One region of the Peribacillus sp. NPDC096379 genome, then DNA from elsewhere that is predicted to be linked to it. Evidence: riboswitches for the same ligand, from Rfam matches in the RefSeq annotation. Region 1 holds a riboswitch; each other region holds the start of a gene.
The links. Region 1 has a riboswitch for cyclic di-GMP ahead of sinI (DNA-binding anti-repressor SinI). Riboswitches for the same ligand answer to the same signal wherever they lie in the genome.
Positions count from the first base shown of each region.

Region 2: it holds a riboswitch for cyclic di-GMP, as region 1 does, so the genes downstream of both, ACIQZI_RS03365 (type II secretion system protein) here and sinI (DNA-binding anti-repressor SinI) in region 1, are expected to answer to the same signal.
Region 3: it holds a riboswitch for cyclic di-GMP, as region 1 does, so the genes downstream of both, ACIQZI_RS22810 (methyl-accepting chemotaxis protein) here and sinI (DNA-binding anti-repressor SinI) in region 1, are expected to answer to the same signal.

Region 1 is NZ_JBIWFD010000004.1:244,520-255,457, reverse strand. It holds gene ACIQZI_RS18450 (YaaR family protein) at 1-252, shown strand, start outside; gene flaG (flagellar protein FlaG) at 369-731, shown strand; gene ACIQZI_RS18440 (flagellar hook-associated protein 2) at 746-2,272, shown strand; gene fliS (flagellar export chaperone FliS) at 2,300-2,701, shown strand; gene fliT (flagellar protein FliT) at 2,701-3,045, shown strand; gene ACIQZI_RS18425 (hypothetical protein) at 3,400-3,624, opposite strand; gene ACIQZI_RS18420 (YbjQ family protein) at 3,630-3,950, opposite strand; gene ACIQZI_RS18415 (cytochrome-c oxidase) at 4,283-4,660, shown strand; gene mscL (large conductance mechanosensitive channel protein MscL) at 4,844-5,221, opposite strand; gene ACIQZI_RS18405 (hypothetical protein) at 5,460-5,642, shown strand; gene hpf (ribosome hibernation-promoting factor, HPF/YfiA family) at 6,610-7,164, shown strand; gene ACIQZI_RS18395 (chromate transporter) at 7,544-8,113, shown strand; gene ACIQZI_RS18390 (chromate transporter) at 8,110-8,640, shown strand; cyclic di-GMP riboswitch class I at 9,057-9,140, shown strand; gene sinI (DNA-binding anti-repressor SinI) at 9,169-9,315, shown strand; gene ACIQZI_RS18380 (helix-turn-helix domain-containing protein) at 9,408-9,731, opposite strand; gene secA (preprotein translocase subunit SecA) at 10,258-10,938, shown strand, end outside.
Region 2 is NZ_JBIWFD010000001.1:702,627-713,564, reverse strand. It holds gene ACIQZI_RS03395 (Maf family protein) at 1-208, opposite strand, end outside; gene ACIQZI_RS03390 (SPOR domain-containing protein) at 409-1,395, opposite strand; gene ACIQZI_RS03385 (hypothetical protein) at 1,489-2,451, opposite strand; gene ACIQZI_RS03380 (PilN domain-containing protein) at 2,451-3,074, opposite strand; gene pilM (type IV pilus biogenesis protein PilM) at 3,050-4,021, opposite strand; gene ACIQZI_RS03370 (prepilin peptidase) at 4,039-4,794, opposite strand; gene ACIQZI_RS03365 (type II secretion system protein) at 5,026-5,514, opposite strand; cyclic di-GMP riboswitch class II at 5,827-5,910, opposite strand; gene ACIQZI_RS03360 (type II secretion system F family protein) at 5,978-7,186, opposite strand; gene ACIQZI_RS03355 (type IV pilus twitching motility protein PilT) at 7,186-8,226, opposite strand; gene ACIQZI_RS03350 (GspE/PulE family protein) at 8,243-9,886, opposite strand; gene ACIQZI_RS03345 (hypothetical protein) at 10,237-10,740, opposite strand; gene ACIQZI_RS03340 (type IV pilus modification PilV family protein) at 10,752-10,938, opposite strand, start outside.
Region 3 is NZ_JBIWFD010000009.1:51,767-62,704, reverse strand. It holds gene ACIQZI_RS22845 (hypothetical protein) at 129-485, shown strand; gene ACIQZI_RS22840 (hypothetical protein) at 896-1,522, opposite strand; gene ACIQZI_RS22835 (hypothetical protein) at 1,627-1,749, opposite strand; gene ACIQZI_RS22830 (hypothetical protein) at 1,881-2,117, opposite strand; gene ACIQZI_RS22825 (hypothetical protein) at 2,117-2,296, opposite strand; gene ACIQZI_RS22820 (helix-turn-helix transcriptional regulator) at 2,280-2,471, opposite strand; gene ACIQZI_RS22815 (hypothetical protein) at 2,862-3,119, opposite strand; cyclic di-GMP riboswitch class I at 3,829-3,939, shown strand; gene ACIQZI_RS22810 (methyl-accepting chemotaxis protein) at 4,191-6,260, shown strand; gene ACIQZI_RS22805 (amidase family protein) at 6,427-8,607, shown strand; gene ACIQZI_RS22800 (ABC transporter permease) at 9,604-10,938, shown strand, end outside.

The DNA of each region.
Region 1 (10,938 bases):
GTTGATAATCTTCGTAAATATAAAAGGATGATTAAAGATTTCATGGAAGATGCGGTTAAGAACGGGCTGGAGCTTCAGGAACAGCGCGGTTTTAATCATAGAGGTTCGACGAAAGTTTATAAGCTTGTTAAAGAAGTGGACAAGAAAGTGATTGAACTTACAAACGAAGTGCTTGATAAAGAGAAAAATGGATCGAATATCCTGAACCTAGTCGGTGAAATTAAAGGACTGTTAATCAATATTTATACGTAACTCTGCCTTGAATAGAGCAGGGTTTTCTTTTGTTCATTATCTATCAATAAAACCTAAATTTTCTCAAGTTCTCTCCGATATATATGATAACTATACGAATATTGGAGGCAAATGCGATGTTGGAGAGCCTTTCTACGAATGTCCTTTCCTCGCAACTTAGAACAGCCATCTCAGAAGGAGTCAGTTCTTATTATCAAAGAGAAATAGATACGATTGCTTATAGTGAAAAAGGAGCAAAAGAAGCGAATGATTCGTCCAAAAAGCAAGTACTGGACATTGTAGAAAGCCTGAATCAATTTCTGCAACCGACTCATACTTCTGTCCGGTTTGAGTTTCATGAAAAATTAAATGAGTATTACGTCAAAGTTGTGGATGATGATACAGAAGAAACCGTTCGCGAAATCCCATCCAAAAAACTATTGGACTTCTATGCGGCTATGACGGAATTTGTTGGTATTATGGTAGACGAAAAATTATAAGTAGGTGATGAATAATGGTACGAGTTAGTGGACTAGCAAGTGGAATGGATATTGATGAACTCGTTAAGAGTATGATGCAGGCTGAGCGTGTGCCAATGGATAAATTAACGCAAAAGAAAACTTATTCGGAATGGCAGCGGGATGATTATCGTTCGATGAATACAGCATTGCTTGAGCTTGATACACTTATTCGTGATGGAGTTGGTAAACAGGCTTCGTTTATTAAAAAGACGATTACGGTTTCAAACCCTAATGCGTTGTCAATTAAAAACGTGAATTCCACCTCTGATTTTTCAGGAACGATTGTAGTGAAAAATTTAGCAACGGCTGCAACTATGCAAAGTAATGGTGAGACTGCAATATCTGACCCAACAGCAAAGCTATTGGATGCAAACTCTACAGAAGAAATTATTAAGATCCGCTCCATCAATAAAGATGGTGTTTTAGGGGAAGAAATTGAAGTTAAAATTACCGCTGATGATACTTTGGATAGTATCATTCAAAAGATTAACTCGACAACAGATGTTACCGCCTTTTATGACAAGAATACTCAAAGGATGTCATTTACTGCAAAGCATAGTGGGGATAACCCTGATGGTCCAGAGATTATATTAACCGGTGATTTTTTTACAAATAAATTGAGAATGGATGCAAATAGCGATCTAGCTGTAAAGGATGCAGGTGGAAACCTAATATCTCCGCCGAGAGGCTCAATTGGTCAAAATGCTACAGTAGTATATAACGGTTTGGTGATCAATCGAAATTCCAACACTTTCATACTTAATGGTGCAGAATTCACCTTGAAAGATAAAACAGATGGACCAGTCACCTTCTCTTCAACAGCCGACGTCGACGCAATCCTAGATACAGTCACGAAGTTTGTGGCTAAATATAATGAAGTTATTGCAAAAATTAAAGATAAAACAGGTGAATCTAAATATCGAAGCTTCACTCCTTTAACTGCGGAGCAAAAAAAAGCAATGACTGAGGATGAAGTCAAGCTTTGGGAAGAAAAAGCGAAGAGCGGGACACTAAAGAATGATTCTACCCTCAAGAGCTTGTTAACTACAATGAGGTCTTCCCTTTATACATCTGTTAGCGGATTGAATGGAACGAATTCTTTAAGCAACCTAGGAATTACAACTACAAGTAATTATCTAGATGGTGGGAAATTAACGATTGACGAAGATAAACTTCGTGCTGCAATTTCTGAAGATCCAAATGCTATTTATGATTTGTTTATGAAGGAAGATAGTAAAAAGGACGGTAGTGAAACAGGAGAAATGGGCATAGCTCGCCGATTAAGAGCTAATCTTAAGGCATCTATGGCAACAATTACTGAACAAGCGGGTAAAGCGGGTTCCCTAAATAATAATTTTACAATTGGGAAGTCACTTAATAGTTTAGAAACAAGAATCTCAGCGTTTGAAGCGAAATTAACGAAACTAGAAACACGTTACTATAATCAATTCACCGCCATGGAAAAAGCAATTCAAAGAGCGAACAGTCAAAGTGCTTCGTTATCGCAATATTTTAGTTAAGAGAAGTAAGAAAGGAAGAGTGTAAACATGGCCATAAATAATCCATACCAATCCTATCAACAAAATTCTGTGAATACAGCGTCTCCAGGTGAACTGACTTTAATGTTGTATAATGGCTGCTTGAAGTTCATGATGCTTGGGAAGAAGGCGATTGAAGAAGGCAATATTGAAGAAAAAAATAAGAACCTCCTAAAGGCACAAAATATCATCCATGAATTAATGGTCACATTAAATATGGATGTTGCTGTTTCCAAGGATATGATGACTCTCTACGACTTCATGAATCGTCGCCTTGTTGAAGGGAATATGAAAAATGATCTTGTGGCGATAGAAGAAGTTGAGGGACTGGTTAAGGAATTCCGAGATACGTGGAAAGAAGCGATTCAAATGAATCGAAAAAAACAATTTACGCAAAGTGGGCAGGTTTAATGTCGCTTCAGAAATTCAGTGACATCACGGTCGAGCTGCTTGACGTATTGACTAATCGAACAACGGATGAGCGTAGTGATCGTATTAATAGAATTGTGGAGTTACTTGATCTGCGTGAAGTATTACTTCAAAGCATTCAGCCACCGTTCTCTGAGGAAGAACAGGTACTAGGCCGCCAGGTTGTTGAACTCAATTACAAGGTGGATGAATGGTTACTGTTGCAAAAGAAAGACATTCAGCGCGATATCAAACAGTTGAATGAAAAGAAGCAGACTTCGAACAAGTATACGAATCCTTATGATAAGCTCTCAATTGATGGAGTTTTTTATGATAAAAAAAATTAAGAAATTATAGAGAAAGGGTCTTCGGTTAGCCGAAGACCCTTTCATTGTATCGGGGTGACAGGCACCTTCCAGAAAAAAGTGAAATGGTATTTTAGAGTCGAAAGTGGTAGTAACGTGATGAATAGTGGTTTTGATACTGAATCTAGAATTAGATGTGTTGAATGTAATCTCAGTAAAAAATTCAAAATAGGTAAACTTAAATATTAAGGAAGAAAGAAGAATCGTAGTATTTGCTAAACAAGGAGCAAGGACTATTGATGTAAGAGAGACTGTATTAGACGCAATGCACAGTCATTCTACGATTTTGAAAGCACATCCGGTTCTTGCAGAAGAATAAACCAGATGTATGTATAGTCATTCTTCCTTATAAAATCGTTCTCCAGTTTCCGGATGATAGTACACGACCAGCCTTTTTTTCGTTGTTGGATCTATGGACACTTCTTTCGTGCGGATAAAGCCGTCAGGGGCCTTATTTCCGTGTTTTGTTTTGAAGCGGCGATCCCAGATGAACCAGGAGCCAATAATGATAATCACGGTAATGATTAATTGCACGCCATAAAAGCCGAGAATCCATTCCATTTGCTTTATTCCCGTTCTGCGATTACGGCTGTTCCGTAAGCAACAATTTCACTCATGTTTTGGCCGATTTCACCAGAATCAAAGCGCATCATAATAATGGCATTTGCCCCCATCACTTTTGCATTTTCCACCATCCGATCCATCGCCTGCTTTCGAGCATCTTCAAGCATTTCTGTATATTGGCTAATTTCTCCGCCCACGAGTCCTTTCAAAGAAGCGACGATATCTTTTCCAAGGCCTCGAGCTCTTACTGTTAATCCGAAAACAGGGCCTATAATTTCTGTTACTTTGTAGTTAGCGATATTTTCTGTTGTTACGATAATCATATAGATTTCACTCCATTCAAGAAAAGTTTCATACGTAATACCCTTATTCTACATCTTTCTTCATATGCCTGCTATTTTTATGTTGGATACTGTTTTTAAACCACCACCCAAGAAAAAGAAACTAGAATAGGTGGTTTGTAGGGGAATTCATATAGTATAAGCGAAGAAATATCCATTAACGTGCTACTGCTTATCTACATAGAACTAGGTTGTAATGTACTTAAGTCAGAATGATTAAACATAGTTTTGGGTGAGAAAAAAGTGTTGGTTATAAAGAACTATTCAGAATATATTTGAAGTGCCTTTATATGATGTAGTAGGGGGTGTTTTTTATGGGGATAAAATTGATTAAGATCGGTGTCGTGTATTTTTTGATTGGCATTTTTTTCGGGTTGTACATGTCTGCAGCACACGTTTTTACATTAACAACCGTCCATGTTCATCTTAATATGTTAGGATGGATGTCGCTTTCACTAGTTGGTATTTTTTATTATCTTTTTCCTCAGCTTGCTAAAACAAAATCGGCAAAGATTCACTTCTGGATGCATAATATCGGCTTGCCAATTATGATGGTTTGTATTGCATTGGCTATTTATGGAGTAGGTGGAGAAGTCTTTTTTCCTATTGCTACTATTGGGGGAGTTCTCACGGTAATAGGGATTTGCTTCTTTGGCTATAATGTGCTGAAACATTTAAAGGTGGAAGAGTAAGAAATTTATACCTCATTTAAAAATTTACTGTCATCAAGAGGCACTTCCGCGAGGGATATCTTTAGATCATACAATAGTTGATAAGTTTGCCAATGAAGGCTAGCTCCTTTGTTGGCTTTTTGTTTTGTAAATGTCACGTAATCATCATGAAAGCCCCCTTTTGGTTTAAGGGAGCTACAGCTATTACATCGTCTCTCTTTGATTTGCTTTGAGCAGATCACGAATTTCCGTCAATAGTTCTTCTTCTTTTGTTAATGATGGTGAAGCTTCTTCGACTTTTTCCTTACGTGTATAAAGTTTGTTAAACAGCTTAATAAATAGGAAGATCGAAAAAGCTACAATGAGAAAATCAACAATCGTTTGAATAAACATGCCATACTTTACAACTTTAAAAGATAAGTTTGAGAAGTCGATTCCGCCAAGCAGAAGACCAATCAACGGCATGATGATGTCATTTACGAGCGAAGTAACAATTTTACCGAAAGCTGCACCGAGAATAACCCCGATTGCCAGGTCAATCACATTCCCACGCATCGCAAATTCTTTAAATTCCTTAATCATTCTGGACAACTCCTTATTAAAAGAATAAAAAAAATATACCATGTTTCGTACGATGAAAACATGATAATGGTGAAATTAGTTAATAAGACATATTTTTATTAGGTATCTTTAGTAAAAATCACACTGCTGTTTTTATAAAACGTTTTAGCAAACGCATGTTAGTTTTTAATAGGAAAAATAGAAAGAAGCCATTCAAATGAACTGAAAAAACCAGTTTATTATACAAAGAGGGTAGAAAATGTGCCTTGAAACAGTCCATGAAATTACGGTCGAGCCTCTATTCGTATTAAACGGTCATGGATTAGAAGAACGGGACGATAAAATCAAGGGGGAAATGGCTTCATCATATCAAACCACCCCTCACCGAGGAAGAACGGCAATTAGGTCGCCAAGTTGTCATTCTAAATCAGCAGGTCGATGAGTTATTATTTTTGAAAAAACCAGCTATTGAGCAAGATATCAAACAGCTGAATGAAAAGAAGCACACGTCAGTTAGGTTCTTAAGAGAATCCCTTAGTTGATGGAGTTTTTCACGACAAAGAAATTAAGATATCAATAAAGAAAGGGTCTTCGGTTTCACCGAGGCCCCTTTTGTTTATTGATATGTATGTTACGAATGATAGCTGAATGCTTTTAAGTGTCAGCTGACGATAATCATCATTTACTTACACAATACTACTAGGCTCGTACAGAAACTAGATTCGGTTTTACCGCTAATAAGGAGTTTTTACATTGTTGGCAATCAATTTTTGTGAGTGGCTTAAATTTAATGTTTCTTCGATCTTTTCTGTTTTGTTCAAAATAGCAATATTGGATATGACACTCACAATACTTCTGCGATTTTACTAGATGAATTTTACCATCGATTTCTACAGTTGGCACATATAATTGATTCATCATTTTCTTAGACGCTTCCATGTCTGTTCCTCTCACTATTTGATCCTTTCGATTTACGAGAAATTTGCTGAATTATATAGGTCGAGTCATTCTTGATCTTACCTTCAAATATAGCTAGATCCATATTAGCACCTCTTTTAAATTAAATTAGAAAGTACATTCCATGTTTATGTTAAGTAGTAAAAATATGTAAATCTATTACAATATATACCTTTTCTAACAATAGTAGTTACTATATACCTTATTATCATTTATTTCAATAGTGGTATAAATATATAGAATTATCTAATTTTTTCGATACTCTTCAGTGTTAATTTAACGTAAAGATTGTTATAATAAAGATGGATACGAACCCCACTACTCATCCAATTTTCTGAAGTTTCTTCACGAACTTAGCAAAACGATTTGTTTGTGAAGGGAATGCATAGGGTATCGTAGAACTATATAGTGTAGAACTATATAGTATAGTTTTTAGAAGGAGGACTCACTTTATGGAATATAATATTCGTGGTGAAAACATTGAGGTAACTCCAGCAATACGGGAATATGTAGAGAAAAAGATTGGAAAATTGGAACGGTATTTTAGCCATGCACCAGATGCAACGGCAATGGTGAATTTACGAGTGAATCACAATACCTCTAAAGTGGAAGTAACGATCCCGATGACGAATTTAGTGCTTCGCGCAGAAGAGGATAATGCTGATATGTATGCAGCGATTGACCTGATTACTGACAAATTGGAGCGGCAAATCCGTAAACATAAAACAAAAGTAAACCGAAAATTCCGTGGTACAAGTACGAACGCAACCGATGTTTTTCCAGTATTTTTAGAAAGTGGCACAACACCGATTGAAGAAGACGAACTAGAGTTAGAGGTTGTCCGTAACAAGCGTTTTGACTTGAAACCAATGGATAGTGAAGAAGCAATCCTGCAAATGAATATGCTTGGTCATAGCTTTTTCGTTTATACGAATTCAGATACAAATTCGACAAATGTTGTGTACCGTCGTAAGGATGGACGCTATGGTTTGATTGAACCAAGCTAATAATAAATTATAAAAGACCTGATTCTTTCTTAAGAGAGAGTCAGGTCTTTTCGGTTCAAATGGTTAAATATGATTCTTTGCTTAAGGCATCAGCTGTTCGAGATCAGAAGTTGGTACTTTTTGTTTTTTAGGTAACTTCACAAACATAGAAAATGTTCTGTATAATATAAAAGGTAAATACGAGATGAGGGCCAATCGTGATAATGGATTTTTTTGCATCATCCATATGCTTCACAAGGGAGTACATTTATTGAAAAAATGGAATGGGTGCAGCATCTTAGCCTCTTACAGCAATGAGTGTTGTTTGGCCAACGTCAAATGAAATTGATGCGATGCCTTTGCGGCTTGGAAGATAGATTAGTAGAAATAGGTGAAGGTTATGAAGCAATTACATATTTTTATGGCTTTTTTTAGAGTAGGAATGCTTGGATTTGGCGGTGGTCCCGCAGCCATTCCGCTTGTGCAAAAAGAGGTAGTAGAGAAATATAAATGGATGAATAATGAAGACTTTGGTGATATCTTGGCACTCGGAAATGCACTTCCTGGTCCGATTGCGCCTAAGCTTGCAGGGTATATTGGTTACCGTGTTGGCGGCATTTGGGGCTTGTTGAACGGAATACTTGCATCGTGCGTTCCTACAATTCTCTTAATGATTTTGCTATTAACAAGTTTGAATGCTTATAAAGATCAAACATGGGTCACAGGGATGACAGCAGCGGTCGTTCCTGTTGTCGCTGTGATGCTGCTAACCATGACTGTAGAGTTTTTCAAAAAATCAGGCTCATCTAGTATGGGGTGGCTGTGGACTATTGTCTTCGTTTTGCTTGGATTTGTGTTCATGCAACTGCTGCATGTGCATCCTGCTATTATTATTATTTCTCTGATTATCGGGGCATTACTTAAGAAAGACCCTGCTTCTAGACCTGATAAGGAGGCAGAAAAGTCATGATTTATTTACAGATTTTCTGGGCGTTTTTCATTTCAGGCATCCTCGGATATGGTGGTGGTCCAGCATCAATTCCGTTAATTGAAAAGGAAGTCGTCGATCGATATGGTTGGTTTACGGTTCACGAATTCAGTGAAATGATTGCAATAGGGAATGCGCTACCTGGCCCGATTGCGACCAAGATGGCCGGTTATATTGGATTTGAGCAGGCAGGTATCCTCGGCGCCGTTGTCGGGGTATTCGCTGCAGTGGCCCCTTCACTCATCTTAATGCTTGGACTGCTCAGTATCTTGATGCGACACAAAGAATCCCCAAGGGTGAAAAGAGTGACGGTCGTCGTACGTCCTATCATCGCTGTGTTGCTAGGAATGATGGCGTATGACTTCTTTTTCACCGCATATGAAGGAATTGGTTGGATTCAGACACTAGTAATTGGTGCGATTAGTTATATGTTACTTGGTAAATTGAATGTGCATCCTGCCTATGTAATCGCTGGTGCTTTAGTATATGGTGCTATTTTTCTTGGATGAAAAAATCCCTTTGATGTTTAGTTCAAAGGGGTTTTTCGTTATCATCATATTAATAAATATATTGTGTATATACGTTTAAAAAAGAAAAAAACGTAACGCTAGAAAGAAGTGCTTCATTTAGTAGAGTGATAAAGGCCAACGGATTTGTCCCAGTCGCGGGTGAAATTGACGGTACAATGGCGAAATATCTAGACTATATGTCATGAGTATAAAAGGCCGAATTAGCTGACGATAAAAATACTTTAAATGATCTAGTTTCCAACTTATTTATATTTGGACTATGTAGAAGTTAGTCGATCTATGTTGTATATTGTCAAAAAATGAAAAAATATAAGGTAATATTTTTCAATTTAATTTCATAAAGTTACATCAAAAATACAAAAAATTCTGTATAATCAAGAAAAAGGAAGTGCTTACACAGAAAAAGGCAAACCTATTGAAAAGTAGGGACGCAAAGTCACGGGTCTAAGGTAGTGTGCTACGATGGCTGGACTGCCTGAAATACATAGTATTTTAGGAGGGATTGGGTTGGAGGACGTAACAGTTTATGAAGAATGGATCGAGCTAATGATACAAGCTAAGGAACTCGGACTGACGAAAGAGGAAGTCCTTCATTTCTTGGAGCAAAAAGCAAACGAAAATAAAAAAGATGAACCAACCTATCATATGATGTAAAATGTATAACCCCCTTAAACAAACTGGTTTTTTACGAAAGCCCAGTTCGTTTAAGGGGTTTATTTTTTTAGACCGGGCATGGAAACAGGGCTTCAATCTTCTTGCTTTAATTTCCACTTGTTGAATTCAATGAATTCACGGAATTGATCCTTGGATACACCAGATTTCATCGCTTCTTGAACAATGTTCATCCATTCCGCGTCAAGGCCATCTTTGGCTGGCTCATCATATATGAGCGAATCGACAGGAATTTGCAGCACTAAGGCGATTTTTTCAAGAAACTGGATGGATGGATTTGTTTGTAAATTTCTTTCAAGGGAGCTTAAATAGGACTTGGCAACTCCTGCTTTTTCCGCAAGTTCTGTCATGGATATTCTATTTTCTTGTCTCAGTTTTTTTACGCGATCACCGATCATATTATCACACTCCAAAAACTTTTCTGAAGATATTTTTAACTCTGAAGCTGTTAGTATCCATTCTAACAGTTTTCATAGTAGTTAATCTATAAGTTTTCATAATAACGTGAAGTTGTACCCACCCTTTATACATGGTAATATTAAGGGTGCACCTATTTACTATGACATATAATGGGTAAAATAAAGTGAAACTTCCATCAGTGTTTTTTTCCACTAATGGTTCGTTGAAACAATCGGGGATTTACTTCAAAAAGCGAGGCGACTGCCCAGACCCGACAAGCATAAGATGGAATACGGCGTGGCGTAGTTTGCCACAGAGTATTACAGCTTATGACCTCAAGGGACTAGGAGCCGCAGCTAGATTTGGCTGTTTATCCCCACCTTATTTTTTCTTGATTCTTTCACAAAATTTGTGTTGGGGTATTACAGTCTGTTAAACCGGGATATCCGTTAATTTAATCTTATGAATCCTAAGTTCTTTTTACTTTTTTGATAAAGACTTCTATATAAAGAGGAGCGTTTTTGAATGCTTAATATTTTAAATAAAGTGTTTGACCCGAATAAACGAGAAGTGAAGCGTCTTGAGAAGCTGGCCGATCAAATTGAGATGCTGGCGGATGAAACAGCTTCTTTATCAGATGATCAACTGCGTGGAAAAACAGAAGAATTCAAAGAGCGGTACCAAAAAGGAGAAACGGTCGATGATTTGCTTATCGAGGCATTCGCGACGATTCGTGAAGGGGCGAGACGAGCGTTAGGGATGTATCCATTCCGCGTCCAGCTAATGGGGGGGATTTCCCTTCATGACGGGAATATTTCCGAGATGAAAACCGGGGAAGGTAAAACGTTGACTTCCACTCTTCCTGTTTATCTGAACGCGATTACTGGGAAAGGTGTTCATGTCGTTACAGTCAATGAATACTTGGCAAGTCGTGATGCAGAAGAAATGGGTAAGCTCTATGAGTTCATGGGCTTGACGGTTGGTTTGAATATAAATGGTATGTCGAAAGAAGAAAAACAAGAAGCGTACAATGCAGATATTACGTATAGCACGAATAATGAGCTTGGCTTCGATTATTTACGTGATAATATGGTTCTTTATAAAGAGCAAATGGTGCAGCGTCCTTTGCATTTTTCTGTCATTGATGAAGTGGACTCGATCCTGATTGATGAAGCTCGTACACCATTAATTATTTCAGGTTCGGCA
Region 2 (10,938 bases), on a different contig from region 1:
TATCAGAGCCAATCACACAAGAGTCGGGATGATTCGCAGCAACTGCTTTTGCTTTTCTGTGAGCCAGCTCTTTTACGGCATCAGATGGCGCCGTATTCGGTTCGATGCTTTCGTCAACATTCGCGTCTACAGATTGAAAAGGGATTTGAAGTACTTGCAGCAATTCCTTACGACGAGGTGAAGATGAGGCTAAAATCAATGGGTGCATACTACATCACATTCCTTACTATAAAAAATATCATTGCAGGCCAGGAGTCCATTCTAATCGTACCAAATAATCACTCAACTAACAATCCACTTTCATGGAAAAGTCTACACTTTATTATGGAGACCAGACCCCATTTCATGCAGTAAAGCACGAAAGTAGGTCTGGTCCTTCATTATTTCCCGAGAAATAGTCGTTTTATGTCAGATTTGATAGGAATTCAAGAACTGCAGCAGTTTTTGTTGGGCTTTTAGTAACTGAGAGGGTTCTTTAGTACTTTGGTATTGCTTGATTAAATCGGTGGCAGAGCTCAAGTCAGAATAGGCGGCTTTTAGACCTGCTGGTGCATCGTCTTTCACCTTGGTTTTAAGTTCTTCAAGTTCTGTTTGTAAAGATTTCATATCGGTGGTTGCTGTCGGATTTAATAGTTGTGCACTAGATGCCTTTGTTAAGTTCTGATAGACTGTAATCATTTTATTCATAATGGCTGCGTTACTGCTTGCCGCACTTCCAGGCTTAAGGGTAAGCTCTTTCCAAAACACCTCCACATCATAGCTTTTAAAGAAAACAGCAAGTTGCTTACTCTCATCAAGATTTGTAGCTGAACCTAAAAACAAATAATACTTCTCATCTTGTTTCAATACCTCCGCAGGTACACCTTTATCCATAACTCGTTCCTGAATTTGCTTGGCTGCCTCTTCATTGCTGAACAAACCACCTTGAACAAGGAAAGCCGTTAGCGGTTGGATGGTAGGTACAGCCGCTCCTTTCTTTTCATCTTTCACAGGCTCATTAGGGATCTTAGATTCAACAGGGACAGCCGCTACCTCTTTATCAGCCGTAATTGCTTTCAACACGATTAAACCTAGACTTGAACCTATAATCACCGCAAATAAAATAGCTAAAAATGGAAGTTTAAGAGAGTATCCCGATTTGTTACCTGGGTTTTTCCATTTACCGCCAAATGCGAGGATCGTTGGATTTTTCTTTTTCGTAGAAGTGGCGGGTTGATAGAATACACCCTCGTCCTTAGGAAATACCCAATCAAAGCTTTCATCCTCTGGCTCCATTGCTGCAGAAGTTTGATTTTCAGCTACTGTCACGCTATCACTACGATCATCTTCAACCAAGGGCTTTTCCTCGCCATTAATTTTTATGGTGATTCCTTTTTTATTTTCTGGGTTGTCCATTTTTTTCGCCCCCTACGCACATTTTTTTCCATCCTATCATAGGAATAAAAAAAAATAACAAGACTTTTGTCGTCTTGTTATCAATAGCTTTCGTCAATTTTTGCCATCAGTAGGAACAGGAATTTCAATTGTCGTATTCGCTTCAAGTTGTTTCAGATCATTCCAATCTTTAATCACCTTTTCACCGTTTCGGCTATTATAATATAAAATAGCAAGTTGAAAAAGGGTATCTCCTGGTTGCACGTTATGGGTGTACACTTTGTATGTTATTTGATTCCGTTTAACAATTTTCCCGTCAGGATCCTTATCTTGCTCAGCTGGTTTGTTCAATTTTCCCTCTGCTTTGTTCTCCGATAGCTGAGGAAGATTTGCTTCAAATAATGGGTTTATCTTATTGGCTGGTTTCGGTTCCTGATATTTTGGAAGCTGATTTTTAAGTTCTTCTAATTTAGGATAATAATAAGTAGCTACTGTTAAACTAAATGTAAGTCTATCTTCTGCGTTCATTAAACGACTACTTTCTTTGAGTCCGGTGTATTGAAGGCTTTCTACTTTTGTAAGGCGCTCCAATTTCTCGAGTCCTTTCACAAATGATTCCAGTTCAAGATATGTTGGTGATTCAACCGTAATGACCGCTGTTAATTTCTTTACTCCTTCAGGTAGTGGATTTGTATTTGATGTTTCTACTGCTGTCTCAAGTTTTCCAGCTTCTAATTCATCTACCGAATCACCTGCTTGTTCGGCATCTGTAAATGCTAGATTCGTAATAAGACTACCAGATGCTACTTCCACTTCTTCAAGCAATAATACAAATTGATCAACAAGTTCACTCACTGGAAGCTTCCGTTGTAGAGCCATCGTATTAATGGCAGCACTTTTCTGCTCTTTTTGATCTAACTTTTCTAGCTCATCTTGTTCCTTCGTAATCGAACGGTTAAGACTAGCCATTTTGTCCTGTAATGGTTTATATTCAAAATAATACACGCCACTCACACCTATGATAAAAAAAAGCAACAAAAGTGTGAGAATCAACGACACTACTTTTCGGGAAAGCATTATGACCCTACCTCCCCATGTATTGATGCTTGAATGGCTGCCTTGTCCACCGTTAATTCATATTGTGCATTGTAACGTGGAAGGATAGGCTCCGCTGTCACACCATCCCCAAGTTTCTCCGTTGAAAGGGTTTGTAACTTAGCTCCTGAAATAATGGCTGAATTTGAAATACTTTTCAAGTAATAAGCTGCCTCCCGGGAAGAATCGAACCGAACAGTAAGCTGCACAGCCCCATCTTCTTGATAGGAAAAATCTACGATAAACCCTCGTTCAGGTAATAATGAAGATACAGTTCTCATGATGAAAAAGGTTGAACTTTGATGTTCTTCAACCCATTGAATCGCCGTTGTCAATTCACGCACAGATTTGGACTCAACACTCTGAGTTCGCTCTTTTTCCTTCGCGACTTTTAATTCTTTAGTCAACGTTAACTCTTGCTCCAGTTCTACCAATCGGGTCTTCTGTGCTTGATAGGTAGTCATGAAGAAGAATCCACTGACCAATAGCACAATCCCCGTCAACAAAATCAAGAAGACAACGGTACGTCGTTTTTTTTCTTTTTTAGGTAATAAGTTAATATCTACAAGCATGTTGACACCTACTTTAACGCTAGTCCAATACATTCAGCATATACAGGAGGGATGTTCCTTCCTTTTTTCGTTTGAAATAGTGGTTCAAGTAATGGCTGAACGGATACTTCAATCGCAGTATGTATATCCGAATAAAAAGTTTCCATACAAGGATGGTCTCCTGACAAAACGAGCTTTGAGATACGATGATTTCCTTTTGTAAGATTGAAATGGTAATAGGATAGGAAACGTTCGATTTCCATGGTAATATCTTGAGATTGACTGTGTAATTCGTTCGGTGCACCCACCCAAGAATAAAATTCCGATCCACTGCGGCTTTTAGAAAGTTCAAAGTGCTCATCATGAAATTCCAAAGGATAATGACGCGAAAAAACGGGTTTATGTTCGTTAAAAACAGATAAAACAAATGCATCTACCCCAATTTGCACCATTAATACATGCTCATCCTGCTTAGCAAGACCTAGATGATAATACATTCTATATAGCGATAGCACTGATAGATCTGCTATATCAGGTTTAAGAGATGCACCCTTTAATAATGCTGTAAATTCATGTAACACGGTTTCTCTTGAAGCAAATAACAACACGTCTCGGTTTTCAGCCGCTTTTTCTAAAGGCACAGCTTCGATTAAAGGGTCTGCAAAAGGCAGATGGATGCTCTGGCCCAATTCCATATATAAATAGCCATTCAGTTCATGATCTGGAATCTCATTCGAAACATGAATTTTCCTAACGATTACTGTTGAATCAGGTACACAGAATGAAACTTTTTTCCCTTTAAGCTTCCATTGATCGATCATTTCATCGACAATCAGTTCGAGCGTTTCACGATCTTTGATTTGCCCCTCAACGATCACACCATCTGGAAGGCTCTTTTGCCCATAGGCTAGCAGTTTTCGCTTTTTTCCAGATTCCACAAACCGAATATACCGATCTTTAATGGCTAGATGAACTCGATGTTGTCTATTAAATGCACTCACTCTCTTCATCACCCGCTTCAATAAAACATAGTAAAGTAATAGTTTAAGATTTCATTTCCATAAAAATAGGATAGCAACGCACCCATTGCAATAAATGGGCCAAATGGAATCGGCTGCCGTTTCTTATAATTTCCCCGTATCATGCCAGCCACTCCATACAATGCTCCAAAGAAGCTTGCCAAGGCAAACGTAAGGAGAGTCAGCTTGAGGCCGAGAACCAAGCCCAACACGAAAAACAGTTTAATGTCTCCCCCACCCATGCCACCTTTACTAATGACAGCAATGAAAAAAAGCAGACCAAAGCCAACGACCGCACCGACAAACATATCCCACCATGGATCTAATGGCACGACTAAACGGACAACTAAAACAAGAGGAACAAAAAACAACAGCACTTTATTAGGAATAATCATATAGACAATATCAGATACAAAAATAATGACTAACAACGAGATGAAGGTAAGTGCGATTACTAGTTCACCTGTCCATCCAAATTCATAGAATGCAAGCATAAACAATAAACCCGTTAAAAGCTCAACAAGTGGATAGAGCGGCGATATTTTCGAATGACAGTTCCGGCATTCTCCTCTTAAAAAGACATATGACAACACAGGTACCAAATCCGTAGCTGTCAACGTTCTTTTGCAAGTTGGACACTGTGACCGCGGCCGTACGATTGACTGTTTCTCCGGTACCCGCAAGCCAACGACATTGTAAAATGATCCGAGAACTAAGCCTAAAATACCTATGTAGCTGTAAATAAATAGTGTCATGGATTTCTCCCTTTTTATTGGAGTTTTGGTCTCCCCGTTTTCAATAAGCCTTCCTTCATACTGGATGTGGAGTTTTGACGTCATGTTGTTCCTTTTATTATACAGGAAGTTATATAGATTTAAATAAGATAATGCCGTGAAGGTTCAATTGATTGATAAAGCAGATTGATTATTATTAGATAAAAAAAATCACTCCTTGCGGAAAGGAGTGGGAGTATCATAATACATGTATCAATTCACATTAGATATAACTTTCGTTCGATCATCTAAAGCCGAAGATGGAACAGGAGACTCTTTAGCTCCAACAGACCGCTTACTTCCTACTAAATATACTTTATATGATTTTTTACCGGCTGTTTCCTCGACTATAACACCACCAACGGAGTATACTCCTCCATCTGGATCTTTAAGACCAGACACATCAGAGGCACTAGCACTAGGCTTAATGTCTGCATCAATATACCCACCATTAATAAGTTCCGCTAAAGTAATTTCCCCGTCTGCTCCAAATTTCTCATTGGCTGCATCGGACAATTTAGCTGCTGCAATCACTTGCTGTGCATTCGCAAGATGAGCATCCTTCTTACTATTATCAATAATCTTTCCAATACTCGGCACAGCAATCGCTGCGATGATTCCTAAAATCACAATGACAGCCAAAAGTTCAACTAGGGTTAACCCTTTTTGATCATGAATCAATGCTTTTACTCGTTTAATCATGTACGTTCACTCCTCAGTTCATTTTTTTATGTAGTATGACACGGTGTAATAAAACAGCTTGTAACTTCATACAAAACCTAAAAGGGCGTTAAAACGCCACCAGTTACTATGAAGGATCGGTCATGAAGCACGCTACACTCGCCTAATCACAATGGTGGCGGTGCGGAGCCGGATTTTCGGAAGCCTTCTCGAACAGATAAGTAAACCCGCTAAATAGATTAGCTAGATGAATAAGTTGCGAAGCCCCGTCCCCATGTCCTTCATACAAAAAAACCGCCATGTTTATATTTAAATTCCAAAATTTGGATTTAAACATAAATTGGCGGGGTGCACTACTCACTCCTGATCATTTAAGTGCCCAAATAAAAATGATCAATCACAGTTTCCAATCTATTTATATATTGCTAGTATATAAGACTCATTCACTAGTTGACAACTACTTTTTCTACTATATTGAACATTTTTATTGGATTTCGTTAAATATAGTGAACATCGGAACGGCAATGGCTGCTACAATGCCTCCAACAACTACAGCTAGAAAGATAATGAGAAAGGGTTCAATAAGAGATTTCATTTGATTTGTTGCATTGTCTACTTCCATTTCGTAAAAATCAGCGACGCGATCTAGCATGACATCCAAAGTACCAGATTTTTCACCGACGATGATCATTTGCGTGACCATCGGTGGAAATGCCCAGTGTCTTTCCATCGGAATGGCCATGGACTCGCCTTTTTCAATCGAAAGTCGCGATTGTTTCATCACCCTGGTTAACACTTCATTTCCTAAAATCTTTTCCACCATTGTTAAAGATTGCAAAATTGGCACAGAACTCTTGAAAAGCGAGCTTAATGTTCTCGTCATTCTTGCAATCTCCGCCTTTTGAATCAGTTGCCCGAAGATAGGCATTCTTAAAAGCCAATAATCAAGATAGTATTTCATCTCGCTATTGGATCGTATATAGCGAATGAAGATATATAATCCAACCGCTAATAAGAGAAATACCCACCAAAACCTTTCAAAAAATCCACCAAGATTGAGAATCAACTTCGTAAAGAAAGGAAGCTCACTACCAAATGAAGTAAACATATCGGCGAAAGTTGGTACGACTTTAGCTAACATAAAAATGATAATAATAATACTCAAGCAACCAACCGTTGCTGGGTACATCAACGCCGATTGTACTTTTTGCCTTGTCTGATACTGTTTCTCAAAATAAACTGCCATTCGTTCCAGAACCTCTTCTAGATTCCCGCCAGCTTCACCCGCTCGCATCATATTTATGAAGAGAGGCGGGAACACATTTCGTTGCTTTTCTGCTCCTTCAGAATAAGGGTTTCCATCTTCTAAACTTTGAACAATATGTTCTAATGTTTTTCGCAGCAGTTTACTTGATGTTTGTTCCGCCAAAATCTTTGTCGCTTCTACAACACTGATCCCTGCTTGAATTAATGTTGAAAACTGGCGCAGATATATAATAAAATCACGATTTTTTATGCTTTTTCTACCCAAGGAGATTTCTTTATATAAAATGCCCTTTAGTTCATCAATACTCGTCACAGCTATCCCTGTTTCTCTTAGCCTTGTGACCGCCTCTTTTCGTGTGTCCGCCGTCATTTTCCCTTGTTTTTTTCTTCCCATCCGATCTCTACCCTGATAGTGAAAAACTGGCATTAGATGATTCCTTCTTCTAAATAAGGGAGGGCAGAATAAGAATCAATCTTCCCTTCTTCCACTAATTGTTTAATCGACATTTCCATCGTTTGCATGCCAGCCGATTTACTCGTCTGCATCACACTTGCAATTTGATGGATTTTTTCATTACGAATTAAATTTTTGACAGCAGCATTATTCACCAGAATCTCGATCGCTGCCACCCTTCCTGCCCGGTCTTTTGACGGCAATAAACGCTGTGAGATAATCGCAGATAAGACGGAGGCAAGCTGAACACGGACTTGCGGTTGCTGATTGGGCGGGAACACATCAATGATCCGGTCAATTGTTGCCGGTGCATCTGTTGTATGCAAGGTGCCAAGTACTAAGTGACCCGTTTCCGCTGCGGTAATCGCTGTGGAAATCGTTTCTAAATCGCGCATTTCTCCGACTAAAATAATATCAGGATCTTGTCGTAAACAAGCGCGCAGGCCATTTGAGAAATTTTGTGTATCAAAACCAACTTCCCGTTGATCAATAATACTCAATTGATGTTTATGTAAATACTCGATTGGATCTTCAAGCGTAATAATATGTTTCTTCATATTTTTATTAATATAATCAATCATCGCTGCAAGCGTCGTTGATTTCCCGCTTCCAGTCGGTCCTGTCACCAAAACGAGCCCTTGCCTTTTTTCAGATATCGCTTGTAAAACAGATGGTAGCTTCAATTGTTCTAAAGTCGGAACTTCGGTTGGTACGACTCGAATCGCAAGGCTGATACAAGAACGCTGATGATAAGCATTGACCCGGAAGCGCGAAACGCCAGGGATTCCATATGACAGATCCAACTCTCCTTTGTCCTTAAACGCCTGCCACATCGATTCAGGAATCATTACTTTCGCCATTAATTCTGTGTCTGCTGGCGTAAGGTTTTCTTTTCCATACTGTTTCAAGTCACCGTGAAGTCTCATAATCGGCGGTACACCTACCGTTAAATGAATATCAGACGTCCCTAAATCAAAAGCAGCTTTTAAAATATAATCCAATTTCTCCTTCACACATCTAGCCCCCTAATCATGTCCCCGCTACCCGCAGTACTTCCTCTACCGTTGTCAATCCTTGTTTGGCTTTAAGCAAGCCATCGTCAATGAGGAAAATCATCCCATTGCGAACCGTATATTGCTGGATTTCACTAAGTGGCTTATTATTCATCATCATCGTTTGAATTGTATCATCGATATTCAATACTTCATGAATCGCAATCCTGCCATGATAGCCACTGTTTTGACAGCTTGGACATCCTTTGCCACGATATAAAGATTGCACAGGGATGCCACGTTTTTGAAACAAATTTCTTTCCATGGCAGATGGTGTGTATGCTAGTTTACAATCCGGACAGACTTTGCGAATCAGTCTCTGAGCGATGACGCCAGTTAAGGAGGAAACAACCAAATACGGTTCAACATCCATATCTAATAGTCTCGGAATCGTTGAAAGCGCACTATTGGTATGCAAAGTACTTAATACAAGATGCCCTGTCAAAGATGCCCGAACAGCTATTTCCGCTGTCTCGCGATCACGAATTTCACCAATCATGACAATGTTTGGATCTTGTCGTAAAATCGAGCGCAAGCCACTAGCAAACGTTAGACCTACGCTTGGATTGACCTGCACTTGATTGATGCCCTTCATTTGATATTCCACAGGATCTTCCACAGTAATAATATTAACCTGTTCAGTATTCAAATGATTCAATGCCGCATATAGAGTCGATGTTTTTCCAGAACCGGTTGGCCCCGTAATCAGAATCATCCCAGACGGCCGTTCAATCATCGCAACAAAGGCTTTGACATTCACTTGATTAAAACCAAGCTGTGAAAGATGAATCATCACATTGGATAAATCTAAAATACGAATGACGATTTTTTCACCAAATACGGTTGGCAATAATGAAATTCGTAAATCAATAGGCGTAGCATTCACATCCAATTTAATTCTGCCATCCTGTGGCAGTCTCGTTTCGGTAATGTTCAAATTAGCCAAAATTTTAATTCTAGCAATTAACAAACTATAAATATTCTTCGAAAGGACACGTTCTGTACGTAAAATCCCATCGACCCGATAGCGAATAAGGATGTTTGATTCCTGTGGATCGATATGAATATCGCTCGCTTTCATCTGTACGCCCGCTTCAAGAAGTTGATTGACAAGCTTAACAGCTGGTGCATCTTCACCATCTAGATTCTCAGTCGCGATCCTGTTCATATCTAATTCTTCAAATGTCTCTGTCTTGCTATAATATTTATAGAGTGACGCAATGATTTCTTCCTTTTTCGCTATGACAGGTGAGATCACCAAACCAGTCGATAGTCCCATATCATCTAATGCGATATAATCCATCGGATCATGCATCGCTACAATGAGTTGATTCCCTTCTTTTTTTATGGGCATGACTAAGTTCCTGAAGGCAAAATCTTTTGCAATCAAGCCTAAGACGGCTGTATCTACGGGATAACGAAATAAGCTGATCTGAGGTACACCTAGTTGGAACTCAAGCACCTCAATGAGTTGCTGCTCATTGATTAATCCGCGTTCCAATAAGGCATCACCCATTTTTTGCCCTTCTTTTTTGTATGTTAATGTATCCTGCAATTTTTCTTCCGTAATGATCCCTGCTTCAACAAGTAAATCGCCTAAACGTTTTCTTTCACTTTTCATTCTATCACCCCTATCTGGCATCCTTTGATCATTGTCTGCTATCATTCAAAATAACATGAAATCTACTTAAATTATAGAGCGAATTACCCAATCTTTGTAGTACTATACGAATAATGATATTAGGATGTTCTTCCATTCAATTTAGATGAAAAGAAGAACTTGTCCCTTTTGTTTGCATGGATTGTAGGAAAATAGACGAGGTACCTAACTTTGTTGTATAAGAATTTAGTTATAATTTGAAAAAGGGAGATGAAGTTGAAGCAGTCTGCCCTTTTTGCCATGGAACGATGCGGCAAGCGTGAAAGGATCCCAAGTGAGTACATCTACACTTGAGATGGGAGAGAGGTTGCTTAGCGATTTTGTTCTTGGATCTTTATATTAATGGTTTTTTCTCGTTCCGAATCTGCTTGAGCATACACATTATTCAATGAGGGAGTAATAGTATATGTGACCGTAAGAGTGTTATCTACTCTTGTTATACTAATATAATCTATTTTAAATTGATACATTTTATCAGATGATATGATTTCTTTATCTACTAATTTAGTTCTAAATTCTTTTTCGTATTTAACAGCAATTTCAGCGTCTGTAGGAATAGCGTTAGTGGTAGGGAACTCATTTAGCCATTTTATGACCGCTTTTTTTGCTTCGTTATTTGCTGTGTTTATCTCCTTCTCAACATACTTTAAGCCCATTCGTGATGATTGATGTAACTGTATATTTCCCTCTGATTTTTGATTCTGCAAAGAACTGTTTAAAACATTGCTAATTAAAGTTACTGAAAAAATAAGGATTAATGTAATCGTTAATAATACAAGCACTAATGTATAACCTGCTTCATTTTTTTGTTTCATCAATTATTCTCCTAATTGTTGAGGCTTACATCTACATATCCATATGTAATCGTTAGTTCTTTATGGTCTTCTGATTCTATTCTTATAGAGATAGGAAGTAAGCCTAGTGAGCTTTCTTGTCTACTTTGTGTTAAAGGTGTCACGGTTGAAAGATAGTTTTTTTGATTTAATGGAATGGATGGACGAATATACTTATCT
Region 3 (10,938 bases), on a different contig from region 1:
CCCTAGTAATCGTTGTATATGTGCAGATGGTTGCGAAATACCTTTACTGGAAAAATGAGGTTGAAAGAGTAGGAGAATTACGGTAAAGTTTAATAGTAAATAATACATAGGTATAAAGGTGGGGTTAAATGGCTGCTCAAGCTTCAACTAAGACAGTAAATAGCGTAAAGCCACAAAAAAATAGACAAGGTTCAGCCATCGTTTCGATGATTTTGGGTATTATTTCTACATTTTTCTTACTTCTTGCTATAATTACAGCGGTAGCAACAAGTAATCAAATGTATAGTTCGGGTATTGATGGAGTATTTGCGGTAATATCGGGGATTGTTTCCTTATTAGGTTTTCCATTAGGTTTGTGGGCTAGAAAGTCATCAAAGGGAAGAGGAATGGCAATTGCAGGGATAACATTAACAATTTTACCTTTCCTTTTTGTAGTGTTTGGATTAATAGCTACTGTGTTTATATACTCAAGATTTTCTATGTAAAATATCGACTTGAAAAACATTTTAAAAATTAAAGGAAAATCATAAGTGCGACTTTAGGAGCACCATGGAGAAGGACGACCGAAGGGAGTTCTTCGAACATCAGAACTCATTAAAATAATTTAATTAATATCATTTGTCTGCTCCGTTCGCTTCGCTCACTTCGAGGGCTTCGTTCCTCGCCCTAGTGATTTTTAATTTTATTATAAAATAGGGTAAGTTGATTTTGTTCAAGATATAAGAGGGGAAATATACATGTAAAACGCTTAAGCCATTGATATCATTTGCTTAAGGGAAGTTTTCTACATGATTAATAGGTGCAGTCGATACCGTATAGAATGGTTTATAAGTGCAATTTACACCGCATTGTTGGCGTACAAATACAAAATGAAATTAAAAAGGGGACTGAATTTTCAGTCCCTAACTTTTGTTTTTCTGCTGATTGCGTTGACTTGATGAGCCTTAAACATCTTACGTAAAGCATTGAATTTTTCCATATCACCGTTATTTGCTTGGCGGTACATTAAGTCAGGATGGACATAGTAAAGTACATTACCATATCTTCTAGAGGTCATTATTAGCCCTTTTTCTTCTAGTTTTTTAACTAAAGCTGTAATATTATCAACATCATAATTAATAGCTGTTGATAACTCATTTCGGTTCATGAACAGGATTTTCTTTTCATCCTGTTCATTAGGATTATGTGAAAGTACGCAAGTATCATAGTGAAAGTAGGGAAGGATTTTATATAAAAAACCTAGCTGCTCAAGTTTCAAATCTTTTACTACTTCACGAAGTTTAGTAGTGAGTAGCTTAGTAAATTTCCCCTCCCTCGTAATTTTACCCATGGAATGAAAGCGTTCATTTATGTAAAAGAGTTTTGAACGACCGTCTTTCACTGCTATAAGAATAGATAAAGTTTCAAGACGCTTAACAATATCAACGGTTTGTCTTTTACTCTTACCAAAGATATTTTGAATATCAATTTGCTTTAAAGGCTTACCGTCCTTCTGTAATAGCCCCTTGCCATTCATTTTCATGTATAGTAACAATTTCATTAACGCTCCACTGACTGTTAGGGATAGGTATTGAGTAACATCCTTAATTGAGTCATGAAAACAACTTATAAAAGGTCTGTTCCCTCTTAATATATATTCTTCCCTTTTTTTTTCTTACCGACTATTTCTTGTTGTTCGGGGGTTCTGTAAAAAGCAATATCTCCTTTTACTTCACCTGTTTCTATGTTTACTGCAACTAATTTTTCCATGTTTAGTCCTCCTTAAAAATTTGTATTTGTACGGTTAATCTAGTAATCGAGATAACTAGCGGATAAGTTGCAAAAATATAAGAAAACCGCTCTATGCGATAAATACATAAAAGCGGTTGGCTGCGGATAAGTTATCCCTCAAGAACTTCATTAATTTCTTTTTCAGTAGCCCCATGATCAAGTAAAAACTTTACTAGGCTATCCTTGTTTACACTGTAGCCGTATTTGGTGTTACGTGAATAATAACCGCTTTCTATACGAGGGGCTTTGTCAAGTTGACCACGTTGTAAGTAACCCAACACCGCATTTTCAGTAAATGCTATGTTAAAGTGGTTTAGTAATCTGCTAGTTTTTTCAATGCTAATCATTAAACATCACCCCTTAGGACTAATTGTCTAATACTTTCTTTGGTAAAGTAGATACGGTTATTTTGGTGCACCTTCTCCACATAAGATGATGAACATAATTCAAAAAGTCTTTGGGCAGTAACACCTAATATTTCCGCTGCTTGTGAAAAGCTGTATAAATCCTTAGTTTTGACGATCATCTTTAGCCCCTCCTTTTTGTAGCCATTCAATTACAACCGTTTTATTAAAACGAACGGATTTACCTACTTTGATACGTCCTGGGATTACCCCCTCTCGTGCCAATTTATAGGTTGTTTGCTCACTCATATCTAGTAACTTTGATAATGAACGAACTGTTAGAAACTCTTTTTCCATACCGTAAAACCTCCTAATTTTGTTGTACTGTTCTCTGACATACTCATTATAAGAACGGTTTATTAATTCCTAACAAAAAAAGGGATAGAACAATGAAATAAAAGATAAAACGATAAATAACAATAAAAAGCCTTTGTTTCTGTGCGTACATGGGTAAAGTTTTATAGGCAAGTAGGGAGAACGAATGTATAGTAATCACCTGTAAAAATGGTGGTATCTGCCTTTATTGAGGTGGGATGTTTTAGGACATACGTTTTATAAAAGTTGTACGCCTTAATATTTTGAAAAATTTTTTATACGGAGCGGATGACCGATACATATAAATTAACTGCTAAAAGTCAATCATTCGGCACGGGGTGGGGTCTAATAAAACAAAAAAAGAGTAGTAAATTAACTACTCAACTCGTCTGCTATCATGGTTAACTCATATTTAATTCGCTTGTTTAATTCTCTTGGTATTCTAATCATCTTTTCCTTATCAATGGTAAAACTGAATGGCTCATTATCATGAATTAATCTAGCCAACGAAAGCATATTATCCGCTTTGTACGCTCCATATATTGCGTGACCATTTATTCCCCTTAGGATAAATCTATCACCGTCAAAATAGCCGTCTAGTACCTCTAATTCATCAATCACATTTGACATTTTTGTTTTGCCTCCACTTTGACTATAATTTAAGTAGATATAGTCGCATAGTGCATAATGTCTGTTAAAAGTACACAAGTCATGTAGAGTGTGTAAACAACTGGTCCAGAATATCTGCTTGAAAATGCTAACATTTTGCTAACGCAATCCCATAAAAAACGGTAAATCTCCGTTAAAGATGTTACAGCCAACAATATCTAAAACGCTGATTTACCGCGCTTTTTGCACCTCTCTTTAACGATATTACACACTCTCATCTCACGGGCGGCATGATGTAATAAACATCATGAGCCTAGTATAAGAGGTTTATTAAATTAAAAAAGCTTTTCATCAGTTACTTGAACTGGTGGAAAGCTTTTTTGTATGGGGACATGGGGCGGGTCTTCGCAATCTCATAAAATAGCCAATCTTCTTATCAAGTATACCTATATTATTGAGAAATAGTTCGAATTCTGACTTCGCACCGCCACCACTGTGATTAGGTGAGTGTAGCGTTGTACACGATTTAGCTTACATAGTAAATGGTGGCGTTAGAGCGTCATATGCGTTTTGTATGTTTGCAGTAACCTGAATAAAATTTAAAGCAATCTTAGTTTCTTCAAAGAACAATACTCGTTAATAAAAAGTATTGGTTTATTTTGCAAAAATTGTTGAAGTTTGTAGAATTATGTGAGAATATAATATAATGTGATTTTAGATTGGTTTTTATGGAATATAAAGGCAAACTATTTCGAAAGAATAGGACGCAAAGCCTAGGGTCTAAGGTTTAGGGAGTGGTCAAAAGTCCCGTAATCTAAACTATGATCGCCTGGTTACCAAATTTGTGGATTAATGTTTATTAATATCCTTTGGCTATTCTATGGTACATAGAGTAGTCTTTTTTTTTGCAATACTAGTTTCCAGAAGCGAGAATTTGTGAATCATCAACAAACCTGGATTATTTTTTAGTGAATTGTGAATGGAGGATAATAACTTTGCTAAAAAAATATTTAATAAGGGATGAGAGATTATTGAAGTTAACGATTTAATAGCTAGGTAACAGTAAGCATCTTATGCTTGCTTAGAACAAAAATGGAAAGGTTTGGTAAAATGGGAAATAAAAGATTTTCATTTCAGGCAAAGTTTTTAATTAATTCTTTATTACTATCATTAGTACCAATCATCTTTATTGGCTTTTTAGTTAATAAAACAGTTAGTGAAAAAACCGAGAAGGATTATATCAATTCTAGTGAAAGAGAAATTAAACAGGTAGACAATGGAATTTCCTTGTACTTTGAATCTATTAGGGAAAATGTCAATTTATTAGCTACCAACCCTGCCGTTTTAAATGCTGATTCAAGCATTACCTCCTATAAAGATATAACAGGAGAAGGGTCAATTGATATGACCCCTTCAGCAAATGGGGAGAAAGAAAAAGCAATATTTGATATGCTTTCTCAATTTGGTAAGAGCCATCCTAATGCAGCTTATGCTTATATGGGGACATCGGATGGAGGGTATGTTCAATATCCTGAGGGTCCTGTGCCAGCTGGTTTCGATCCCAGAGAACGTCCTTGGTATACTACGGGTATAGAAGAACCAGGGAAAGTACAATTAACAGGTGCCTATGCCGCTACTGGGATAGAAGGAATTATTGTAAGTAATGTAGTTGCGATTGAAAAAGGCGGAAAACAAGTCGGTGTGTTAGGTCTAGATGTTAGTTTAGAAGGTTTAACGAGTATTATTAAGGAAATCAGTATAGGGGAAAATGGCTATGTAATTCTAGCGCAAGGAGATGGAACAATCCTTGCACATCCAAAGAATGCTGATTTGAACTTTCAGCAAATTTCTAAGCTAAATGTTCCCGAATTAAAGGATTTAAGTAAAGATGGCTCGTTTGAAACAAAAATTGACGGAAAAGATTATGTATTAAACACAATCTCTTCAAAAAATGAAGGCTGGAAGTATATCGCTGTTATTGAGAAGAGCGAACTTTTAACTACTGCAGATTCTATACGCTCGGCGATTTTCATTATAGGCGGGATTTTCGCTGTTGTATCTTTATTAGTTTCCATTTTTGTTAGTTTGAGGATAACACGAAGTATCAAAAGTATTAGTGATTTATCCCTAGCTATGTCTAAAGGTGATTTGACTCAATTAGTCACGATTAAGTCAAATGATGAAATTGGAGATATGGGGAAGAATTACAATATTATGTCTAGTAGTTTAAAAGAAACAATTAAAAAGATTTGGTTTGAATCTCAAGCATTATCAGCTACATCTGAGGAACTAGCTGCTTCTTCCGTTGAGAATCAAAAAGCCTCCAATCAAATAACTGAGTCAATTCAAAGTGTTGCCACCGGAACAGATGAACAGAACGCTGCAATGAAGAATGCAGTAGGTATTATCAATGAAGTATTCAAGCACGTTGATGATGTTACAGTGAGTATGAAAAATGTTAGCAATTCCATCCATTATTCAGCTGAATCCGCTAAACAAGGTAGTGATGTTGTTAACCATACCGTAAAGCAAATGGGTGAAATAGATAAAAATGTAACCTCTTCTGCTGAAAAAATTAGTGTATTAAATGAGAAATCGAACGAAATTGGCCAGATAAGTTTGATCATACAGTCCATTTCAGAGCAAACGAACTTATTAGCTTTGAATGCGGCAATTGAAGCTGCAAGAGCTGGTGAACATGGGAAGGGATTTGCGGTAGTGGCAGATGAAGTAAGGAAACTTGCTGAGCAATCCAGCCATTCAGCATTGCAGATTAATGAAATTATTAATGATATTAAAGATGGCATTGAGGATTCAATGAGTTTCGTAAATCAGGGGGCAACCTCTGCTAAAGAAGGAATGAAACTTGTTAATGAAAGTGGAAAAGCCTTTGGAGAAATTAAGGATTCAGTTCTAGCTGCTACAACAAAAATATCTGAGGTTAGCCTAGCGATGGATAACATGAAAAAACATATAGCAGAAGTTGTAACCCATATAGAGGAAGTTTCAAAAACGAGTTTAGAGGTAAACGAACATTCACAAAATGTTGCTGCATCCTCAGAACAGATGAGTGCCTCAATGGAAGAGGTTTCATTAGCATCTCAAGAGTTAGCAAGAATGTCATTAGAATTAGAGGAAGTTATTCAGCAATTTAAACTGTAATATTATGATTTCTATCAGCAAAATGGCTGAAAAGATTGTTAGATTATCTAATATAATCTTTGACCAAATTTATATCGTGTTTTTAGTCTATTTAAAATGTCTTAAAAAAATAGAGAGATAGAAGAGTTTAATCATTAATTAGGAATTATATTAGGGGGGAAACACCATGTTTAAGACGATATACAAGTTTAGAACTTTGATAGCTTTTATTTTAGTAATAACCATGCTTCCTTTGGTAAGTGTTTCTGCAGAAGAAACCAAATTTGACCCATTCGAAAAGAGTATTGGTGAAATTTCTGAAGCATTAAATAACAATCAGATTACCTCTGAGCAATTGGTTAAATATTATCTAGAGCGTATAGAAAAATATGACAAGCAAGGTCCAACGATTAATTCAATCATTACCATTAATGATCAAGCTTTAGAGATTGCAAAGCAATTGGATGCAGAAAGACAAAGTGAAGGCTCAAGAAGTATTCTTCATGGTATCCCAATCGTTGTTAAAGATAATTTTGATGTCATAGGAATGCCTACGACAGCAGGCTCAGTAGCATTAAAGGATGCTTATCCTACAGAAGACGCTTTTACGATTCAAAAACTTAAGGATGCAGGGGCAATTATCATTGCAAAAACAAATTTATCAGAGTTCGCAGCATCATATGGCAGGTTAGGATACAGCTCATTAGGCGGCTTAACTCTAAATCCGTATAATCTAAACCGAGATGCTTCTGGATCAAGCAGCGGATCTGCAGCGGCAGTTGCAGCCAATTTTGCTGTATTTGGACTAGGGACAGATACATCTGGATCAGTCAGAGGACCAGCTAATGTTACAGGACTAGTTGGTATTAGACCGACACTTGGTTTAACAAGTCGTAGCGGGGTAGTTCCATCCTCGTTAAATTTTGATACTACTGGACCATTAGCGAAGTCTGTGGAAGATGCAGCCATTGCATTAAGTTTTATGGCTGGTGTTGATGAGAAAGATGACAAAACTTTGCTTGCAAAGGATCACATTGTAAAAGACTATAGTAAATTATTAGATAGCAAGGCTTTAAAAAATGCTCGAATCGGAGTAGCTAGTGACTTTTTTGGAGATAACACAGAGGTAGACTCTATTACCAAAAAGGCACTAGAAAAGATGGAGAAAATAGGTACAGAGCTTATTCCAGTTTCTTTCTCAGAAAAGACGAAATATCTTTGGACACCTATTATTGGCCCTGTTAATGACGCGGATTTTAAAGTTCAATTAGAAGAATATCTAAGTCAACTTCCAGAGGGTCAGCCGAGAACTCTAGAAGAAATTATTAAAATCAGTGAATCTCCAGAGGTCTTGAATTCATCGACTCCAGTAAATCCAGCGCGTCTGGAAGGTCTAAAAAACTCTATGGTACAAGCAGAGTTTAAGGACACACCAGAATACAACAATATCGTAACGAAAGAAATGTCTGAAGTACGTCATGAAATCGAAACAATGATGAAAGAAAATGATTTGGATGCCATTGTTTTTCCAACGTTGTCATGTCCAGCTTCACCGAGATTTGATAAGGAAGATCCTACATATGTATGTGAAGCATATGACACGTATGCTGCGGGTTATGTAGCAACGGCCACAGGATTCCCTGAAATTACCGTGCCTGCTGGAGCTACGAAAGAAGAGTTACCTGTTGGGGTTTCTTTCTTAGGTTTGGCATATAGTGAACAATCACTACTCGATTTAGCCTATTCTTTTGAACAGGCAACCGATGCTAGAACTATACCAAAAACAACACCTAATTTCCAAGTTGATTTCGATGGTAAAACTACATTTAAAGATGTAACTTCCTTTGTAGATGAGATTGAGTATTTGACTGATAAAGGAATTATTAAAGGATACAAAGATGGAACATTTAAACCAAATGAACCAATTACTCGTTTGCAAGCTATAGAGATCATTTTAAGAGAAAAAGGAATTACGGATTATTCTAGTGTTCTTAATCCGGGATTTATTGATGTGAAGCCTGATGATTATGGATATGAAGAGATTGCGAAGGCTGTTGAATTAGGTATTATCAATGGGAAAATAAATGCCCAAGGTCAAAAATATTTTGATCCTAACGGAACGTTAACCCGATCACAAATGGCTAAGGTCCTAGTGTTGGCTTATGACTTAAAAGGAACTTATCCAACGGATTTCAAGGATGTCCCAAAAGGATACTGGGCATATAATTCTATATCCATACTGGCAGCAAATAATATTACTGCTGGTTACAAAGATGGAACGTTTAAACCAACTATTAATCTATCACGTCAACATTTTGCTGCTTTTATGGCTCGATGTCTAGATGATAAATTTAAGCCTTCAAAGTAAAGGTTGAAACTAAATCTTTTAGCGGAAGAAACAAGAATAATAATGCAAAAGAGAAGGTTTTTCATCAGTTCACTGAACTGGTGAAGGACCTTTTTTGTTTAGAAATGTTGGTGATATATTCAATAAAATTGCTTGAATAAATATGATAAATGAAATAAAGATTGAATTCTAATTATCACCAAAATCAGTTCGTCACACCCAATACGAAAAAATCCAGAGGAAGGGTTGTGTAAGTGAAGAGGTTATTAAACTATATAGAAATTGTGTAGTAAAAAGTAATACGTCTCCAATGATAAGTAATTTTTGCGAATAGATCTTTTATTAAGGTTCTTTTCGTAAAGATTGTTGTTATTAGCAAAGTAAATTCGAGTAGATGTTGATTGTAGTGGAAGGTGCGAGACTCCTGCGGGACAAGCGTGTTGAGGGAGACCGCCCGCGGAAAGCGAGTACCTGCAACGGAAATCAACCCAGGTTGTTAGTGTAAATATAATTGAAAAGCAACAAAGTATGCGAAAACAGCCTTTATTAAAAATGAAATCATCCAAATCCGATCTAGAACGACTGATAAAAAAGATATAGATTACTAGATCCATTGCTTATCAATAAATACCCATTCTTGACCCTGTGTGCCCATTAGTTCATCAATAAACTCTTCGTGCTTGTCCGTTGCAGTTGAAACGATTATTACTTCTTCCACTACCTTCCTTACATTCCGATTATTTTTTTATAATAACCTCCAATAATCAACTTCCTAAAATAGGGCTGAGGGCTTAGTAAATAATTAGGCTTAAGCGGGTTTGCCTAATAAATACCATTTTGTATGATTACTTTAGTAAGTTCAATAATCATTTAGGTCAAGTCTACTAAGAATTCAGCATGTAAGCACATTATTCATTCAAAAAGTTAATGGAAATTCTTCCTCTGAAGAAATGACCAAATTTGTTAGAGACAAGATAAATTAGAAAAATTTTATCAATGCAGGAAGGAGAAATAATAATGTTTTTGAAAATAATCAAGAATGATTTCCTCAGAAACAAAATTGTAACGATGACAGTATATGTATTTATCACGATGGCCGTTATTTTGGCAGCCAGTGCCATTAATAACATTGCCAATCTGATTCAGTCGATATCAGATCTTCGGGAGCGTGCAGTTCCAGCTGACATTGCGGTAATGCATGCCGGAGAATATAACCAGGCAGAAATCGACCAATTCACAGAACAATACCGTGACCATATAGCGATGCAGGAGACGATGGTTCTTCAGAATATTGATGGAAGTAATATTCATTTTGGCCAAAATCAAACGATGGCTGGAACTATACAGGATATTTCGTTTGTTGTACAGAATAAGAAATTTGATTTTATATTGGATCTGGATAATGAAAAGCTGGATGTAAATGAAGGTTTCGTTGCGGTTCCCATCTATTTCATGGAACAACACGACTTAAAAATAGGTGATACGATTACGGTGAAAAGCGGCGGGGATGAGAAAGAGTTTGTCATTTCAGATTATGCAAGAGATTTTGAGATGAACTCTTCCCTTACTTCTTCAAAACGGTTTGTGATAAATCAGAATGACTATGATGAAATACTTGAAATGCAGGCTGGGGAACTGGAATATCTGATCGAGTTCAAACTGAATGAAAACGGGGATTCTGCTGCGGTTCAGACTGCCTATATCGAAGCCGGTCTTCCGGCAAACGGTCCTATAATCGAAGGGAAGATATTTACGATGTTTAATGCTATATCTGATATGGCAGTTGCGATTATCATTATATTTATTAGTATTCTGCTTATTGTGATTGCTTCGCTCTGTATCAGACTTACATTTCTGGCAACGATTGATGAAGATATTAGAGAAATCGGTGTTATGAAAGCAATGGGAATATCCAAAAAAGATATAAAAAAGGTCTATCTTAATAAATATAGAGTCATCTCAGCAGCAGCCGGTATTATCGGTTATCTGCTTTCCTTGGCAGCGGTAAATCTGTTAAACGGTAATATGAGACTTTACATATCTTCCGATTTATCAGGTAGCTTAACATATGTACCATCGCTTATAGCTCCATTACTTGTATATTTCATGATTGTGATGTACTGCCAGCAAGTGCTGAAAAGAATCGATAAGATTTCTGCGGTGGAAGCTTTACGGAAAGATTCTATGGAGCGCGAAAAGAACCGAAAATACCATTTCCCGCTGCTAAAGAACAAATTCTTCAGCACCAATATTTACATGGGGCTGAGGGATGTATGGAAACGATTCAAATTATACAGGCTGCTGTTTGTTATTTTTATCATATGTACGTTCATTGTCATACTCCCCTTAAAT